DNA from 2 places in the Pedobacter sp. 22163 genome. Region 2 is predicted to be linked to the other one. Evidence: riboswitches for the same ligand, from Rfam matches in the RefSeq annotation. Region 2 holds a riboswitch; the other holds the start of a gene.
The links. Region 2 has a riboswitch for cobalamin ahead of ACTJKN_RS00780 (TonB-dependent receptor plug domain-containing protein). Riboswitches for the same ligand answer to the same signal wherever they lie in the genome.

Region 1 (4,435 bases), on a different contig from region 2:
TTGTACAATAATTCGTCGCGATAACGTTGTGCGTAATTTAAAACGGCATAGTTTAACGATACTGAATAGTCAATCGAGTTTTTAAAGTACCATTTCCTCGGGGTAATCGGGTTTGGTGAATCGCCGTTCGGTAATAATCTCGAAGGAACTAAGGGAATTTCAGAAGGTGTAGGGTTCCCAATAATTTCAGTCAAGAGCCCAATCATGTTATGAAAATAAGTGGTGGTTCTTAAACCGCCATTGTACCAGGTCGAGTAAACCGATCCTCCACGTTGGGTATAACCAGGTTTGTTTTCTACATTCATACGGTTGTGCATGGCCGCACCAACGGCATCTAAACTGGTTAACAGCGTTGGGTCGAAAACATAATTGAAGGGATCGCGGTAGGGAGGACCTGCTACAACCGTTCCTGCCGGACCAGCCTGGTGGTGGTTATACATAATCTGCGGAATCCATTCCACAAAAAGCTGGCGGCCAATATTCTGCGTTTCTTTAAGGTTCAACATAAAGAAATCGCGGTTGTTATCATGACCTGCATATTTTTCATACAAAACAGGCAAACCTGAGGTTGTTCTTTTCTTGAGATCCTTCTCTCTCATGTACCAATTGCTCACCAGTTCTTGCCCGTCAGGATTAGCATGGGTAAACAAAATGATTACATTATCCAAAATACGCAGGGTCTCGGGGTCTTTTCTGGAGGCAAACTCATAGGCGGTTTCAATCAGCTGATGTGCACCCACCACCTCGTTGGCGTGCAAGCCACCGTCTATCCAAACTACTGCTTTACCTTCCTGGGCCAATGCTTTTGCCTGCTCAGGTGTAATTTCTGCATGCGCCAGCTGTTGCGAAATTTGCTTGTAACGGTCTAATTTCTTCAGGTTTTCTGGTGAAGAAACAATCAACATGTATTGACTTCTTCCTTCTTCGGTTTTGCCAATATCAACCAGTTTAATGCGGTCAGAACTTGCCGCAAGTTTCTTAAAATAAGCTTCTGTTTGGGTATAATTGGCCAATTGATAATCGTCGCCGATATCAAAACCAAAATGTGCTTTTGGCGTTGGCACTTCCTGCGCCAGCACCGCACAGCTATTTACCATTAAAAAAGCAATACAAAGCTTTTTAAAGTAGATTTTTATCATAATAAAGTTTAGTTAGGTAATCAAATATAATAGAGAATAAACGCTAAAAACAGCTTGCTGTAAATTTGTTACAAGTTTTAAATCCTAATCCATACATTTGTCCTGATGTAAGTTCTTAACTTTATTTTTCATCAACCGATACAGGTTCCCGGAATTACACCCGGGATTAATAGGGAATCGTGTGCAAATCACGAGCTGTCGCGCAACTGTAAATTCTGTCTTTTTGTTAAAAGACAACGGTCTTATCATTCATGCCACTGTGCCGTTTACCGGGATGGGAAGGCGATAAGATCGGGAATAAGTCAGGAGACCTGCCTATATTGAATTGACGGTGCTTTCGCGTTATAAAGTAATTGGTCAGGTCTGATTGTACACCATAAAATTAACCATTTTATATGCTTGCTTTAAGCTTTTTGCTGATGAGTAGGCTGTTTGTGCGCTAACCTTTCCTTTTTTATTTTTAACAAAAAACATTATAAAATATTGCTTTAAGGGCTTTTAAACGATTTATTTACTTAATCTTTAAAAGAGATGCTAACGCAAAATCTGGGCTATCCGCGAATAGGTAGCCAAAGGGAATTAAAGAAAATCTGCGAAAATTACTGGGCAGATAAAACTGGGTACAAAAATGTACTTCAGGTGGGAAAAAACATTCGCCACGAAAACTGGAACCTTCAAAAAGAAGCCGGAATTGATATCATTCCTTCGAACGACTTTTCTTTTTATGATCATGTGCTCGATCATTCTTTAACTTTTGGAGCCATCCCGAAAAGGTACAACGAAGTGATATTGAAAAAAGGAAATTCCGAGCTTGATCTCTATTTTGCAATGGCAAGAGGTTATCAGAAAGAGGGATTAGATGTGGTAGCGATGGAAATGACCAAATGGTTTGATACCAATTACCATTACATCGTTCCTGAGTTTTACAAAGACCAGCCTTTTAAACTTTTCTCTACCAAAATTATCGATGAGTTTTACGAGGCAAAACAATTGGGTATTACCACCAAGCCTGTTTTAATCGGTCCTGTTTCTTATCTATTATTGGGAAAAGAAAAGGAAACTGGCTTTGAAAAGATCGATCTGATCAAAAATCTCCTTCCTGTTTATATCGAAATATTATCCCGCTTGCATGCTTTGGATGTAGAATATATTCAGTTTGATGAACCTTTTTTGACTTTAGACCTTACCGAAAAAGACAAAAAAGCTTACGAATATGCCTATAAAGAGATCAGGAAAGCTTTTCCTGGATTAAAAATTGTTTTGGCTACGTATTTCGAAGGCCTGGGCAATAATTTAGATTTAACTACTTCATTGCCGATAAATGTTTTACATATCGATTTGGTGCGTGCAGAAGATCAGTTAAATGATGTTTTAGCTTCGTTAAAAGAAGATACCATCCTTTCGTTAGGTTTGGTAGACGGAAGAAACATCTGGAAAAATGATTTCGAGAAATCCGTTTCAATCATTAATCAAGCTGTTGAGAAAAGAGGCCTGGATAAAGTATGGATCGCCCCATCTTGTTCCCTAATCCACTCACCGGTTGATTTAGACAATGAAACCAATGAACAAAACCTATCGGCAGAAATTAAACAGTGGTTGGCTTATGCGAAACAAAAAATTACGGAGGTAGCTACCTTAAAAAAACTGATCACCAACGAAAGCCCTGCATCTACCCTGCAAAAACTTGAGGAAAATAAGATCGCGATTGCCAACCGTAAAGTTTCTAAAATCATCCACAATCCCGAAGTTAAACAACGCGTTTTAGGATTAAAAGAGCAGGATGCCGAACGTTTAAGTCCATTTTCGAGCAGAAAAATCAAACAACAGGAACTCAATCTGCCAAGATACGCCACTACAACCATCGGATCGTTTCCGCAAACGGCTGAGGTAAGAAGCTGGAGGGCAAAGCTTAAAAACGGAACTTTTACAGTTGAAGAATATGATGATCTCATTGCGAAAGAAACCGCAAAAGCTGTAAACTGGCAGGAAGAAATCGATCTGGATGTTTTGGTTCATGGCGAATTTGAACGCAACGATATGGTTGAATACTTCGGCGAGCAACTTGATGGTTTTGCCTTTTCCAAAAATGGCTGGGTACAAAGTTATGGCTCGCGCTGCGTAAAACCACCCATTATTTTTGGCGATGTTTCTCGTCCGAAACCCATGACGGTAAAATGGACCGCCTATGCACAGTCGCTTACCTCAAAATACATGAAAGGTATGCTCACAGGTCCTGTAACCATCCTACAATGGTCGTTTGTGCGCAATGATCAACCACGATCAGAAACCTGCACTCAAATTGCCCTGGCCATCCGTGATGAAGTTTGCGACCTGGAAAATGCAGGGATAAAAATCATTCAGATTGATGAGCCAGCCATTAGAGAAGGTTTACCATTGCGCAAAGCTGATTGGCAAAACTATTTAAACTGGGCGGTTAAAGCCTTTAAAATTTCAGCGAGCGGCGTGAAAGATGATACACAGATCCACACGCACATGTGTTACTCGGAATTTAACGATATCATCCAAAACATTGCCGATATGGATGCCGACGTAATCACCATCGAAACCTCACGTTCACAAATGGAATTATTAGACGCATTTGCCGATTTTAAATATCCAAACGAAATTGGCCCAGGTGTATACGATATTCACTCTCCAAGGGTTCCGAAGAGGGAAGAAATGGTTCAATTGCTCAAAAAAGCAAAGGCTGTTATTCCCTCCGGGCAACTCTGGGTAAACCCTGATTGTGGTTTAAAAACCCGTGGATGGGACGAAACCAAAAAGGCCTTAATAGAAATGGTCGAAGCTGCCAAAGAAATGCGTAAAACTGAAGCGGTAGTTGCTGCAGATCTTCAGGTGAATTAATTCTTATTTTTGCCATGGAAGTAGAGGGAACACAGATTCTCGCTAATCCATATCATCATGGCCAACCTTTACTTTGGCAATTTTCTGGTAAAAATAACTAGAAACTTGCCAAAGCTTTTTACAGCACCTATATTTAACCCATGACCCTAGAAGAAAGAATAGAAAATTCTAAAACCAGCATTTTCAAAGCCGTTTTCCCAAATACAACAAACCACTACGATACCCTTTTCGGCGGAACAGCCATGCATTTAATGGACGAAGTTGCTTTTATTACTGCAACCCGTTTTAGCCGTCAGATTATGGTTACCGTAAGCAGCGACAGGATAGATTTTAAAAAACCGATCCCAGCAGGTACAATCGTAGAGCTTATCGGCAAGGTAAATCATGTGGGCAATACCAGTTTAAAGGTTAATGTAGAAATTTATATCGAA
Region 2 (4,435 bases):
GCTTGCTGGTAAGTATAATTGATGCCTATGTTGAGCATGAAATCATTAAGTGGTTCGAATGCTGTTTTTGCATTAAGCTCTAAACCACGTATATCAACCAGACCAATGTTGTACATTATCCAACGGTATAGGTTGGCGCCAGGTTGTGCTACGATTTTATCTTTTACGCGGTTGTAATAAACATCCGATTGGATATCGACAAATTTTATCTTCTGGTTTTTGAAGCTTTTGAAATAGGTTACACCAAAATCATACTGTTTAGTGTACTCGGGATTTAACAGGGTATTGCCGATGGAAGTATAGTATAGATCGTTAAAGGTGGGCATCCTGAATATATCCTTATAAAATGCACGGATTCTGATATCCCGATCCTTTAACACTTTCCATGAGAGCATAACGGTTGGACTAAAAACCTGCTTGTTACCCGATGAGGAATAAAGTTTTACCCGATCGACTACGGTTGTGCTGAGCAGGTTTGCGTGGATATTAAGCTGATCAAAGGTTATGGATGAGCTTAAAACATTTAAAAAAGTATTTCTATTTGGATAAGGAAACCTGTAAATATTGGCATCCAAAGTCTGGAAGGTATAGTCAGATGCATAAGCGGCCTCCCAAACCGAATTGATTTTGTATTCGGCAGCAATCGATAAGTAAGCCTCCTGCTCTTTAAACCGGTTATCTAAAAAACCTGCTGTAGTTACATAATCGGGATCGAGGTAACGTTGATATATATAAGCATATTTACCGTTTACCATAATGGTGAATTTGTTAGAAAAACTTTTCTCTGCGCTCCCCTGAACAAAGAAATCGCGATCCCATATTCTTTGCTTAAAATCGAACCTGTTGGCTACAATTGCACCTGGTAATCCCCTATCTGATAAAAATGAATAGGCCTGCGCGTGCCATTTCCCATTTCTAAACTTACCAAACAATGCGGCTTGCAAACGGAAACGCTCCACATCACCATTATTTCTTATTGCAGTGGTATCGAAAACACCATTGGTGTACCTGAATTTATATCTACCATCGGCATGTATATATTCGGTATTGATACTTGCCTTTAGCTTTTCATTAATCTTATATTGATAAACGAGAGCAGGATTGATCAGACCGAAGGATCCGCTTTTTAAAGCCAGTTCTATTTTTTGATTTTGTTTTTTTTCGAAATCGGGATCTTTGGTTTTGAGATAAATACTGCTTGCAGCCGAATAACCTCTCGCTGGAATCAATAATTCGGGCTTTTGGCCACTATACAAAGAAATTTCCTCGAGATTGTTCAGCGAGAATTTTCCTAAATCTACCTGACCGTTTTGTGCATTACTGATCTGGATTCCATCCAGAAAAACTGCGGTGTGATTGGTACCTAAACTGCGTACATTCACCGTTTTCATCCCACCTATTCCGCCGTAATCTTTCAACTGCACACCTGAAAGATAGCGTATGGCATCGGCAACAGATAAGCTATTGATTCTTTTAAGGTCTTCGGCAGATAGGATTTGTACCGGAGTAGGCGATTTACTTTGTTCAGTTAAGCGGTATTCTCTAATCTGAACTTCTTTCAGTTGCGTTGCTTTTTTGGTGCTGTCAGTTTGTGCCCTTGTATTTAAAGGCAATAGAAATCCTGTCCATAAAATGGAAGAATATAGAAAAAACTGCATTGTGCCCGCATAGGCAGAATGTTTACTTGTCATTTTGATTGTGAGTTTAACCCACAGCCAACAGATGGAAAAGAAATGAAATACGAATACGTAAGTACATCACCCCTTAGCTTCAATCCCCGAAAGCTATGAAATATAATGCTAAGGCAGGTCTTCTGACTTACTCCCGGGTTTCCGGCCTTCCCATCCCGACGAGTCGGAACAGTGGCAGATTGATTGGAAATCCGTTAAGGAGCTTACAGCTGCGGGACAGTTACAGATTTACACTGTATTCCCTTTTAATTCCGGATGTAAAGCCGGAAACCAAAAGCGCTGCAAAAGTAGCAAAATTAAACAACATGTAAAATGGATGATGGAAAATGGTGGTTTTAATAGAAAAAGCTAAATTAGGAATCAAATTTTTACCCATGAGAAGAATATTAATTGTTACATTTTCATTAATAAGCCTAACTGTTATGGCGCAAAAAACCGATACTGTTTTTCTGAAGAAACTGATGGAATCGAGGCCTGAGCTTTTTTCTGCTGTACTTCATCATCCTGATCAAAACCAAACCCAGATTCTCTATACCCAGGTTAACCGTGATGCGAAGAATAAACCTACATTTAAAACCTTTAGTTACAATCTCGATCCGCATCATTATTTTTATCCTGCGAGTACGGTTAAATTTGCTGCTGTAATTTTTGCTTTAGAGAAAGTAAACCGGTTGAAAAATACAGGTTTAACAATTAAAAGTGCTATGATTACAGATAGTGCCTATAAAGGACAAACGAAGGTTTTGACAGATACAAGTGCTAAAAATGGGCTTCCATCAATAGAACACTATGTTAAAAAGATTTTACTTACGAGTGATAATGATGCCTTTAACCGTTTATTCGAGTTTATCGGCCGGGCAGAAATTAATGAAAAGCTGAAAGCGAACGGACTACACGATAGCCGCATTTTAAACCGCCTGGCTATTGGCGATGCAGGAGAATCAGCTAAACATACCAATCCAATCAAATTTTACAATGGTGAACAATTGGTGTACGATCAACTGCCACAATACGATGCAAAAGAGTATGAATTAAAATTAAGCAACCTGATAATGGGCACCGGGTACATGGATAGTACCGAAAAGCTGGTAAACAAACCTTTCAGTTTAGCGGGGAAAAACGCTTTCGCCATTAACGATCAACAGAAATTAATGCAGAAATTGATTTTCCCTGATGTTTTTCCGGTTAAAGAACGGTTTAACCTGACTAAAGAAGATTATAAACTCATCTATACTTATATGAGTAAATATCCAACAGAAAGTAATTTTCCGAAATACGATCCGAAAGAATTTTGGACTACCTATGCGAAAATGTTATACTATGGACGGGAACAGGTAACTCCTGATCCAAATATCCGCATCTTTAATAAATATGGTGATAGTTACGGCTATATTATCGACAATTCCTATTTTGTTGATTTTAAAAACGGAGTAGAATATTTCTTAACCGCAGTGGTACAGAGCAATGAGGATGGCATCTTCAACGACAATAAATACGAGTACGAAACGGTTTGTTTCCCTTTTATGAAAAATCTGGGAAGAACCATTTACGAATTGGAACTAAAAAGGGTTAAAAAACAGAAGCCAGATTTAAGTAAGTTTAAAATGAATTACGCTTATTAAAACCTTTCTTATCTTTTAAGGTTTATTGCGTATTAATTGTATAAAAAACTATACATTAATTAAAAAATAATATATTCGCATTTCAAATAAAAGAATACATTTCTAATGGCTAAATTATTAATAATTGACGATGAGCGTGCGATAAGGAGTACCCTACGCGAAATTCTGGAGTACGAAAATTACGATGTTGAAGATATCGATAACGGTATTGATGGCCTCGAAATGATCAAAAAAGGAAATTTCGACCTGGTGCTTTGCGATATCAAGATGAATAAGATGGATGGTATGGAAGTGCTTGAACAGGCGCAGATCATTAAACCCGATTTGCCATTCATTATGATATCTGGTCATGGAACAGTTGAAACTGCCATTGAAGCCAGTAAAAAAGGAGCTTTCGATTTTATTTCTAAACCACCTGATTTAAACCGGTTATTAATTACGGTCCGCAATGGTTTAGACCGTGGAAATTTAGTTACCGAAACCAAGGTTTTAAAACGTAAAGCGAGTAAAACCCGTGAGATTTTAGGCGAATCGGAAAGCATTTCTAAAATTAAAGAAACCATAGAACGTGTGGCTCCTACCGAAGCCCGTGTATTAATTACTGGTGCAAATGGTAGTGGTAAAGAGTTGGTAGCCCGTTGGTTGCACGAAAAATCGAATCGTGCCGATAGTCCTTTAATTGAGGTGAACTGTGCGGCTATTCCTTCAGAACTGATTGAGAGTGAGTTGTTTGGGCATGAGAAAGGTTCGTTTACCTCTGCTGTTAAACAACGCATCGGTAAATTTGAACTGGCTAATGGAGGTACTTTATTTTTAGATGAGATTGGCGATATGAGCCTTTCTGCCCAGGCAAAAGTTTTACGTGCCTTGCAAGAGCATAAAATTTCGCGTGTAGGTGGTGAAAAGGAAATTGAAGTAAATGTTCGTGTTTTAGCGGCAACCAATAAAGATTTACTGAAAGAAATCGAAGATGGTAACTTCCGTATGGATTTGTACCACCGGTTAAATGTAATCAATATCCATGTTCCGCATTTAACGGAGCGAACTGATGATATTCCTGTTATTGCCCAAAACTTTTTAGAGAATATCTGTAGCGATTATGGGATGCCGGTTAAGAAAATA

Region 1: it holds a riboswitch for cobalamin, as region 2 does, so the genes downstream of both, metE (5-methyltetrahydropteroyltriglutamate--homocysteine S-methyltransferase) here and ACTJKN_RS00780 (TonB-dependent receptor plug domain-containing protein) in region 2, are expected to answer to the same signal.

What each region holds. Positions count from the first base shown of each region.
Region 1 covers NZ_JBQEPM010000009.1:181,811-186,245, reverse strand. The annotation lists gene ACTJKN_RS21905 (M14 family metallopeptidase) at 1-1,139, opposite strand, end outside; cobalamin riboswitch at 1,265-1,472, shown strand; gene metE (5-methyltetrahydropteroyltriglutamate--homocysteine S-methyltransferase) at 1,671-4,004, shown strand; gene ACTJKN_RS21895 (acyl-CoA thioesterase) at 4,145-4,435, shown strand, end outside.
Region 2 covers NZ_JBQEPM010000001.1:182,470-186,904, reverse strand. The annotation lists gene ACTJKN_RS00780 (TonB-dependent receptor plug domain-containing protein) at 1-1,691, opposite strand, end outside; cobalamin riboswitch at 1,787-1,982, opposite strand; gene ACTJKN_RS00775 (serine hydrolase) at 2,066-3,313, shown strand; gene ACTJKN_RS00770 (sigma-54-dependent transcriptional regulator) at 3,419-4,435, shown strand, end outside.